DNA from 3 places in the Paenibacillus sp. NRS-1782 genome. Region 1 is predicted to be linked to each of the others. Evidence: riboswitches for the same ligand, from Rfam matches in the RefSeq annotation. Region 1 holds a riboswitch; each other region holds the start of a gene.
What was found. Region 1 has a riboswitch for glycine ahead of ACIFQM_RS13760 (alanine/glycine:cation symporter family protein). Riboswitches for the same ligand answer to the same signal wherever they lie in the genome.
Positions count from the first base shown of each region.

Region 2: another riboswitch for glycine. It lies ahead of gcvT (glycine cleavage system aminomethyltransferase GcvT); the one in region 1 lies ahead of ACIFQM_RS13760 (alanine/glycine:cation symporter family protein).
Region 3: another riboswitch for glycine. It lies ahead of sdaAB (L-serine ammonia-lyase, iron-sulfur-dependent subunit beta); the one in region 1 lies ahead of ACIFQM_RS13760 (alanine/glycine:cation symporter family protein).

Region 1 is NZ_JBITPH010000037.1:24,955-28,227, reverse strand. It holds partial or broken gene ACIFQM_RS13765 (aquaporin) at 1-131, opposite strand, end outside; gene ACIFQM_RS13760 (alanine/glycine:cation symporter family protein) at 229-1,647, opposite strand; glycine riboswitch at 1,807-1,901, opposite strand; glycine riboswitch at 1,919-1,995, opposite strand; gene ACIFQM_RS13755 (glycoside hydrolase family 1 protein) at 2,186-3,273, opposite strand, start outside.
Region 2 is NZ_JBITPH010000058.1:67,758-71,030, reverse strand. It holds gene gcvPA (aminomethyl-transferring glycine dehydrogenase subunit GcvPA) at 1-131, opposite strand, end outside; gene gcvT (glycine cleavage system aminomethyltransferase GcvT) at 251-1,351, opposite strand; glycine riboswitch at 1,432-1,528, opposite strand; glycine riboswitch at 1,529-1,716, opposite strand; gene gcvH (glycine cleavage system protein GcvH) at 2,017-2,412, shown strand; gene ACIFQM_RS21240 (PTS mannitol transporter subunit IICB) at 2,807-3,273, shown strand, end outside.
Region 3 is NZ_JBITPH010000041.1:13,765-17,037, reverse strand. It holds gene ACIFQM_RS16235 (amino acid ABC transporter permease) at 1-201, shown strand, start outside; gene ACIFQM_RS16230 (hypothetical protein) at 278-484, opposite strand; glycine riboswitch at 908-1,021, shown strand; gene sdaAB (L-serine ammonia-lyase, iron-sulfur-dependent subunit beta) at 1,233-1,922, shown strand; gene sdaAA (L-serine ammonia-lyase, iron-sulfur-dependent, subunit alpha) at 1,912-2,811, shown strand; gene ACIFQM_RS16215 (Ig-like domain-containing protein) at 2,902-3,273, opposite strand, start outside.

The DNA.
Region 1 (3,273 bases):
GGCCCCAAATCTCTAGCCGGATTAATAGCATAACCTGTCGTCCCGCCCAAGGACAAGCCGATGCTGACAACCAGAAAACCCACAATGACTTTTAGCCGCCCGCCTTGCCGAAGCCCTTGGAATCCAGTCATAGCCCACAACAATAACATCAAAAGAGCTTGAATAAGACGATATTTACAGTAAAAAAAGAAGTGTCCTCCCAACCTGTAGTGGCTGAGGGACACTCCTTTATGAGTTGACTGTTTGTCCTTTTTCTTCTATGTCTATGGCTGCTCCGGCACTGGCACCGGCAAGCATTCCCTTTTTCTTGTTGGGGTACAGGGAATCCATATAGGTACGGGTCTCAGCAACTACAATTCCCGACAAGCCAAGCAGTGCAATCAAGTTCGGGAAGGCCATCATGGCGTTAAAGATATCTGCCAGCAGCCAAATGGCTTCCAGCTTGATGAACGCGCCTCCTGCTACCAGAGCGATGAATAGATAGCGATACGGTTTAATCCACTTGACCCCAAGCAAATATTCAACGCAGCGCTCCCCGTAGTAGTTCCAGCCAAGTATCGTTGTGAACGCAAATAAAATAAGGCTAATCGTCACGAGCTCTGCCCCAGCCGGAAAGGCACTGGAAAACGCATGCTGGGTCATCAGACCTCCATCATCATTTCCACTCCATATTCCTGTAACTAGCAACGTAAACCCTGTCAGATTACAAATAATCATCGTATCGATAAATACGCCTGTCATGGATATTAGCCCTTGCTCCGCAGGCCATTTGGTTTTGGCAGCTGCGGCTGCAATTGGTGCACTGCCCAGTCCGGCCTCATTGGCAAAAATACCTCTGGCTACCCCGCTTCGCATCGCCAGCATAATCGTGGCTCCGGCAAAACCACCAGTCGCGGATGTGGTCGAGAAAGCCCCTTGCAATACTAAAGCGATCGCATGAGGCAGCTCTCCTGCAAACTTAATGAGAACGATTAAACAAACTACGATATAGAGCCCCGACATGAATGGAACGATCTTTGTGGATACCTTGGCAATACTTTTGAGTCCTCCAATCGTTACAACAGCCGTTAACACGGAAATAACGATTGCTGTAACTACTGTTGGTATTCCAAAGCTACTTTCCGTAGAAGAAACGATAGCCTTTACTTGCGGAAAAGTACCGATTCCAAATAGCGCTACAAGAATACCAGAAAAGGCAAACAACATCGCCAGCGGCTTGAAACGGCGGCCAAGCCCTTTTTCAATATAATACATGGGTCCACCCGAAAATTGTCCGTTCCGGTCTTTAACACGGTATTTAACGGATAATAATCCTTCCGCGTATTTGGTTGCCATTCCGAAAAAAGCTGCAACCAACATCCAAAATAATGAGCCGGGTCCACCCAGTTTGATCGCAGTCGCAACGCCAACGATACTTCCTGTACCTACAGTAGCTGCGAGTGCTGTACTCAATGCTCCAAAGCTACTGACATCCCCGCTGCCTTCATCCGGCGCTTTACCAATTAGCTTGAGCGCCAGGGGCAATCGAACAACCTGAAGTAGCTTCAGACGGATCGTTAGCCACAACCCAGTGCCCATGACGAGAATTAGAAGCGGCGCTCCCCACATCCAGCTGTCAATCATTTCTAGCACATGTACCAAATTCATTTCAACCCGCTCCTCTAGCATATTAAAAAACAAAAAAGAGTCAAATCCGCTGATTCGACTCCTGGAGAGGTTAAAGGCACGAAAAAATACAACCATCTTGTGCAGGATTCAGCCACTAACAGCTCATAAAAAAGCCTAGGGCATCCCCTGTCACAGGTTATTCGCGTCTCTGTCCTTTTGCCTGAGAGTTTAAGCAGATGATATCTGCGGTGCACCTTCGGCGCCCAATTAAGGGTCTCTCCAGAGTTCTGTCCGTTTACGGTCCCGCTTGTTGCTGTAATCAGCCCAAGCACCTGAGAGTTTTGCCCCTTCGGTCGGAACTTACGTTCCATCTCCCGCAAACATCAACCAGACATATGAAATTGTTTTTATTATACAGAAAACTTTCAGCTTTTTACAAGTGAAAAATTTGTGAAGGTGTTTCGTTTTTTTAGGACGAGCCTATAAAATAAGGGCGGACTTGGCCGAATTCATCCTCATGATGTTCTCAGCCGCACCCACCCCCAGACCATATTGGGTTATATTCAGTTAACTTGGATTACAGTTCTTCTCCGTTAGTGACAATTACATTTTTGTACCAGTCAAAAGAGTCCTTCTTGGAGCGCTTCAGTGTTCCGTTACCGTCATCGTCCATATCAACATAAATAAATCCGTAACGCTTGGACATTTCGGAAGTAGACATACTCACAAGGTCGATAGGCCCCCAACTGGTGTAACCAATCAAATCCACACCGTCCGTAATCGCTTCCTTCATTTGGGCAATATGCTGGCGCAAATAATCAATGCGATACGTGTCGTGAATGGAGCCGTCTTCTTCCACCTTGTCATATGCACCCAAGCCGTTTTCCACGATGAACAGCGGCTTTTGATAGCGGTCATATAATGTGTTCAGCGTAACACGCAGGCCGATCGGATCAATCTGCCAGCCCCAGTCAGAGGATTGCAAATACGGATTTTTCACGCCTCCAATCAGGTTCCCCGCTGCCTTCTCACCTTCCGGACCTGCCGAGACAGTCAAGGTCATGTAATAGCTGAATGAGATGTAATCGACCGTGTTGTTTTTCAGAATCTCGGCATCGCCGGGTTCTGTGTGCAAAACAATATTATTTTCTTCAAAATAACGGTTCATATAATTTGAATATTCCCCACGGGCATGTACATCCGTAAAGAACAGATTCATCTGGTTTTCATGCTGACTTTTCAGCACATCCTCCGGGTTACACGTATGTGCATAGCTTTCCATACGAGCCAGCATACAGCCGATTTGAGAGCCAGGAATAATCTCATGTCCTCGTTTTGTCGCCAATGCGCTCGCCACAAACTGGTGATGCAGGGCTTGATAGATGGCTTGTTGCTTGTTATCTACACGGTCAATGACCACACCACCACCTGTGAACGGACTCATCGTCATCACATTGATCTCATTAAAAGTCAGCCAGTACTTCACTTTATCCTTATAACGTGTAAACACCGTTTCGGCATAATTGACGTAGTGTTGTACCACTTCACGACCAAGCCAGCCATTATATTTCTGTGTCAGACCTAGCGGTGTTTCGTAATGGGACAATGTCACCAGTGGCTCTATCCCATACTTACGCAGCTCGTCAAATACATTATCGTAAAATT
Region 2 (3,273 bases), on a different contig from region 1:
GGCAGCTCCCCCTTATACCGGATCGCCTCAGGAATATCGCTGAATAAATCGTCGATAGACGATGCGCCGACCGCGCGTAGCATTTCGGCTTGATCCTGTTCAGTCATGGGAAGATAGCGATGCTGTTTCATTGGGTCTGGCTCCTTTCAACCAACAAAATCGTAAAAACGTAGAACGATTAACAAATGATTAATAAACGATTGCGAACGGGGCAGCGTTAGTAATGGATCACGATAGTTATAGTATTAAATCAGCGTGGACGTTTATAAAAGGGCGCTGCTACCACCTCGGCGCGCAGGCGCTTGCCACGAATCTCGACCTCCAACGGTGTGGATAGGGAACTGAAACGACTGTCCACTAGAGCCAAACCCAGATTACGCTTTAAGGTGGGCGACTGGGTTCCCGTTGTGACCTCGCCAATGTGCTGTCCTTCCGCAAAAACGGGATAATGGGCACGTGGGATGCCGCGGTCGAGCATTTCCAGTCCGATCAGCTTGCGTGGAATACCTTGTTCTTTCTGACGTTGCAGGGCCTCTCTCCCGATAAAACCCCCCTTATTCAGCTTGACGAAGAAGCCTAAACCAGCTTCCAGTGGGGAAATGGTAGCGGACAACTCCTGTCCGTACAGCGGCAGCCGTGCCTCGAAGCGCAGCGTATCCCTGGCCCCAAGTCCGGCGGGAACCAGACCATGCGGCTCACCGATGCGAAGCAATCCGTCCCACACTGCCGGTGCATCCACAGCGGGCACATAAAATTCAAAACCGTCTTCACCCGTGTACCCGGTGCGGGAGACGAGCGCTTTTGCCCCGAACAATTGCACATCCTCACGGAATCGGAAGGATGCCAGATTCGTAATGTCCACGTCTGTCACGGCTGCGGTAATACGAGCAGCTTCAGGTCCTTGCAACGCCAGCAGTGCTAACGCATCTGATACGTTTTCCAGATGAACGGATGCAGGAGCATGGCGAAGCAGCCAATCCCAATCCTTGTCGATATTGGAGGCATTCACAACGAGCATGTAACGCTCCGACCCTTTACAGTAAACAAGCAGGTCGTCTACTACACCTCCATCCGGGTAACACAGGAGAGAGTATTGGGCCTGACCTGGCTCCAACTGACTGACATCGTTCGTCGTCACCTGTTGCAGAAATGCTTCGGCTTCCTGGCCTTCGACCAAGAATTCACCCATATGCGATACATCGAACATTCCCGCACGTTGTCGGACGGCCTCATGCTCCTTTTGAATGCCACTGAACTGTACAGGCAGCTCCCAGCCGCCAAAATCAATGCAACGAACCCCCGGCAGCGTGCCGTAGGAGGAATACAGCGGCGTTTTTCGCAAGTTAGTCATTTTTTCACTCCTATCCAGTGTGATCAGCTAAACAAAAAAGACAGGCCGAAAAAAACGTATGGACGGCAGTCCACACACTTTTTTTCAGCTCTGTCCTTGATACCTGAGAGTTACCCCGGTGCGTACCAGGTTTCCCCTTGGGTGATCCGCCTGTATGGCGAATGCTCTCCAGAGATGCGTCCGGCAGAGGTCCTTTTGCCTGAGAGATTCACCTGCGGTGCAGGTTTACTCCTTCGGCGCTGCCCTTGGATCAGCTAAACGTCATCCGGCCCTGCCGGTAACAGCTTGATTCCACTCGCTGGCTACCTTGTTTTCACAGGCGGCAACAGCTAGCGAGTTTTGGCAGTCTCTCCCTCCACGTTCATCCGCGTTTACAGTTATCGGGTATTTCCAAAAGCACTTGTTATAACCCATTAATACGCAAATTTATTCGAAATGTCAACAAAAATGTCATGAAAAACATTATTAAAAACATTTTATTCATAAATAAGGTTATGTAAGCGTTTGTTATATCCTGTCGTATTTTTAGTTAGAACGATATATGGAGAAATGTGAAATATTTTTGTTAGTATTATTGACATGAGAGTTCTTGTTGTCATAATCTTAACCTGTCACAGACGGGTAGGCGAAACGATGTAATCCATATGGAAGCGAGGCGGAGCAGGATGAGTGAAGTGAAGCAGCAATTGTGGTACACAGAGGAACACGAGTGGGTTCAGCGCACAGAGGATGGAACGGTACGAATCGGTATTACGGACTTTGCACAGCATCAACTGGGGGATATCGTTTTTGTGGAGCTGCCTGGGGAGGGAGCAACGATTGAGCAGGGGGCAGAGATTGGTACTATTGAATCGGTAAAGACAGTATCCGACCTGTTCGCTCCGGTGACGGGAACGGTGTTGAAGGTGAATGAAGCGCTGGAAAGCACGCCTGAGCTGGTGAACGAGTCTCCCTATGAAAAAGGCTGGATGATCGAAGTGGAGCTTGGAGAAGATGTAGAGAAAGCACTAAGCAAGCTGCTGTCTGCGGATCAGTACGAGCAATTGACTGCCAATGAGTAATAATGGGGCAAATTAGGTTGGATAACTGAATAAGAGTGGCGTTTGTCCGCTCTGTTTTGTATAAAAATAGTCGCGATGATTGGGCATAGCGGCTATTTTTTGCTGTCTTTTTTGGAAAGCGTAATTACGTTCTTTTATCTTTTTTAGAGGATAGATCTCATACATAAATTGTACTGATGACAGGATGGTTTTTCGACTAAACACTCATGTTACAGGCCATATTAAGAGGAATTATGCAGAAGGATTTCGCGCCTGTTTACCTTAAATTTAAATGTTGTCATCAATGTTCATGACGAAAGTACGTTTTCATTTCGTTGATGAAGATAGCGTTGTCATTTAGTATGAATTTTAAGAAAAGGTAGTGATGCTTTTTACCTATAAGGAGGATATGAATATGAGCACAGTGGACGCAAAGTCCAATTCAAACGGAGGCGCGCGCGTTGCCGTACAGCGTTTTGGCCGTTTTCTCAGTGGTATGGTTATGCCCAATATGGGGGCCTTTATCGCGTGGGGATTGATCACGGCACTCTTTATTCCGACCGGATGGTTTCCGAATGAGGGTTTTGCACAACTGGTTGATCCGATGAAAAATTATTTGCTGCCACTGCTGATCGGTTATACGGGTGGCACCATGATTCACGGACAGCGCGGAGGTGTGATCGGGGCCATTATGACGATGGGTGTCATTGTCGGGGCGGACATTCCGATGTTCCTCGGCGCGATGGTAGCGGGTCCGCTGGCTGCATGGATATTGAAGAAATTCGACAAAGCGATTGACGGCAAAGTTAAATCAGGGTTTGAAATGCTGGTCAATAACTTCTCAGCAGGGATTATCGGGGCGATTTTAGCGTTGCTTGCCCA
Region 3 (3,273 bases), on a different contig from region 1:
AGCCAGTTCATTTCCCTGCTCAAGGATACTTCTCTCGCGGTCATTATCAGTCTGCCGGAGCTGACGCATAACATTCAGATTGTTGGCGGTCAAAATCAGTCCTTCGTCATTCCTGCTCTGCTATTCGCCGCCTTCTTGTACTTCGCTGTTAATTACAGCATGTCGCTGCTTGCACGCAGGCTGGAGGTGCGCACTCATTAGCATTCAGCACGCGTAGCATGATCAGGGCTGCCGCCAGCCTGAACGTTTTGTCAGCACAATGCCAAGGTCCATCCGGTTATCCAGCTCCAGCAAAGTGATACCGATCCGCAAGCTTCCATTGAGGTGCGAAGCTCCTCAATGGAAGCTTGCGCCTGCTGTAGGTCCTTGAGCGCATGAGGGGGTTGACCGTCAGATCCAGATGGTCGACTGCGGGGTAATATTCATCCTTAATGCCAAAAGATACCGTTAACCCTTTGATTTCCAACACCGGCTCGCTACTCAATGTATATGCTTCCTCCATTCTCCATGGTCTTGTCCTGCTTATGCGCACCACGCTTGATGTTAAACTTCTCATGAACATTACACACCGATTTAGTCGGAATAATTTGAACTTATCCTATCACCAGTATATGGATATATCAATTAAGAATAGACTATCACGATCATTGAAAAAACCAACCACAGATTAATTTTCAGCACCAAAAATAACCGGAGATGCAGCTTCTTCCGTACTCATGCCTTTGGCCGGATTGGAATAGGCTCCATGCTTTGGTGCTGAAGCGCTTCTGCTACCGTCAACGCGCCCTCTGCCTTGACCTGGCCGAATGGAACGAAGAGTCCTAAATTATGTAAAATCCCAACCTGTGATTGACACCAGGCATGGCATACATTACGCTTAGGAGGAAATGTTGAACGGTATACGCGAATGAAGATGACGGGAGAGCCTGTCTGGGAATCACATCCCGGCAGCACCGAAGGAGCAAGACGTCAGCACCCGGCTGGCGGATAATCTCTCAGGTCCATGTATCGTCATCTGACGCAACTCTGGAGAGAGCGCAAGCCACCCAAGGGGTAAGGCGGGTATGACACCGTACGAAACTCTCAGGTAACGAGGACAGAGATAAGGGAAATTTCCTTATCCTGTCCTTTTTTGTACTCACATGCTGCGTCAGCATTAGAAGCCGTCACACCCGCGCAAAGGCGCGGCAGCACCATATACTATGGTATTCAAACATACAGGGGGCCACACCATGCGTTTCAAGGATGTATTTTCTATTATCGGTCCGGCTATGACCGGACCCTCCAGCTCACATACCGCTGGCGCGGTGCGGCTCGCACGTGTTGCCCGGCACTGGCTCGGTGTGCAACCTGACCGTACCCGCATGACGCTGTACGGCTCATTTGCCGATACGTACAAGGGACACGGCACAGACCTGGCACTCATTGCCGGACTGCTGAATTACGATACAGACGACTACCGGATTCCAGATGCCGAGCAATGTGCAGAGCAGGCCGGGATGGAAGTAGAGTTGGCTGTCAGCGGACTGCCCGCCCCTCATCCGAATACGGTCCGCTTCGAGCTATGGAAGGGTGAAGATCAACGCACGCTGCTAGGCTCCTCCATCGGCGGCGGAAACATTCATGTTCAGCAGCTCAACGAATTCCGGGTCAACCTAACCGGAGAGCTGCCTACGCTGGTGCTTCTCCACTCGGATAAGCCCGGAACATTGGGCGCGGTGACTTCGGCGCTGGGCGCAGCTGACATTAACATTGCCTACATGCACGTGGATCGCAAAGGCCGGGATGGCGAAGCGCTCACTGCCATTGAAACAGATAGTCCCGCTCCGGCTAAATTAATTGCAGAGCTGCGAGCTTTGCCTCATATGTATGAAATCAAAATGATTAACTTGAAAAAAGGAGCTGAATCCGATGCGGTTTAGCCATCTGCATGAATTAGGTGCCTTGTGCGCCGAGGAATCCACTACGATTGGGCGCATGATGATCAAGGAACAGGTGCAAGAGACGAACACACCAGAGGAAGAAATCCTCCGCCAAATGTCTGATTATTACGAAGTCATGAAGGAAGCCGTTCATCGCGGGCAAACACAGGACACTGTATCCCGCAGCGGATTGACGGGCGGCGACGGCAAACGCCTGACGGAATATTTGCGCGCAGGAGAAACCTGCTCCGGCGATGCCTCGGTACTCGCCATGGCGTATGCCCTCTCCGTATCGGAGGTCAATGCGTCCATGGGTCGCATTGTCGCCACGCCCACCGCAGGCTCATGCGGAGTCATCCCCGGCGTGTTCATCAGCGCGCAGGAGCGATTCGGCTGGGATGACGAGCATATGGTGCGCGGACTGTTCGCCGCTGGAGCGATTGGCTACGTCATCGCCAACAATTCCTTCATCTCCGGTGCGGAGGGAGGCTGTCAGGCCGAGATTGGCTCAGCCATCGGGATGGCCGCAGGGGCCATGGTCGAGCTGCGCGGCGGTACGCCAGACCAGGCCATCCATGCAGTAGGCCTCGCGCTCAAAAACACGCTCGGCCTGATTTGCGACCCCGTCGCCGGACTCGTGGAGATTCCGTGCATCGTGCGCAACGGGCTGGGAGCCGTGACCGCGCTTGCCGCTGCGGATATGGCTCTGGCGGGTGTGCGCAGCGCCATCCCGTCTGACGAAGTCATCGACGTGATGCTCGAAGTCGGCAGCGCGATGCCATCCAAGCACCGCGAGACAGCCAAGGGCGGCCTGGCCCAAACGCCGACCGGCAAGCGTCTGACGGAGTCGCTTACGCGCAACATACCAGCCAAGAAGGATAAGTCATAGCTTCTAAGCGGTAGTGCCACCGAATATCCTTCTTAAAGCAAAGGGGCGTCCCATTGCCATTTCCATGGCTTTTGGGACACCCCTTTTTTCTTACTGTACGTTCACCTGTACCTTCGTCGTTTTTCCTGCATATTTCACGGTAATCACAGCTTTACCTTTACCCTGTGCCTTAATGCTGCCGTCTTTGACTGTGGCAACAATAATTCGGGACGAGGACCAGACTGCCGGCTTGGATACATCCTTCTCCGACTCATCCTTATACGTAGCTGTAGCCGTAACCTTGGCTACCTGTCCTGCTTTCAAATTCAGCGAGACTTCGTCGGTTTGCAGATATTTAAGCGTATCGACATCCACAGGTACGGTGATATATTTCCCGCCAAACTTCGCTTGAATATTGGTTTTACCGTAGCCTACCGCGGTAACCTGGCCCTTTTTGACTGTAGCTACCTTATAATTTAACGT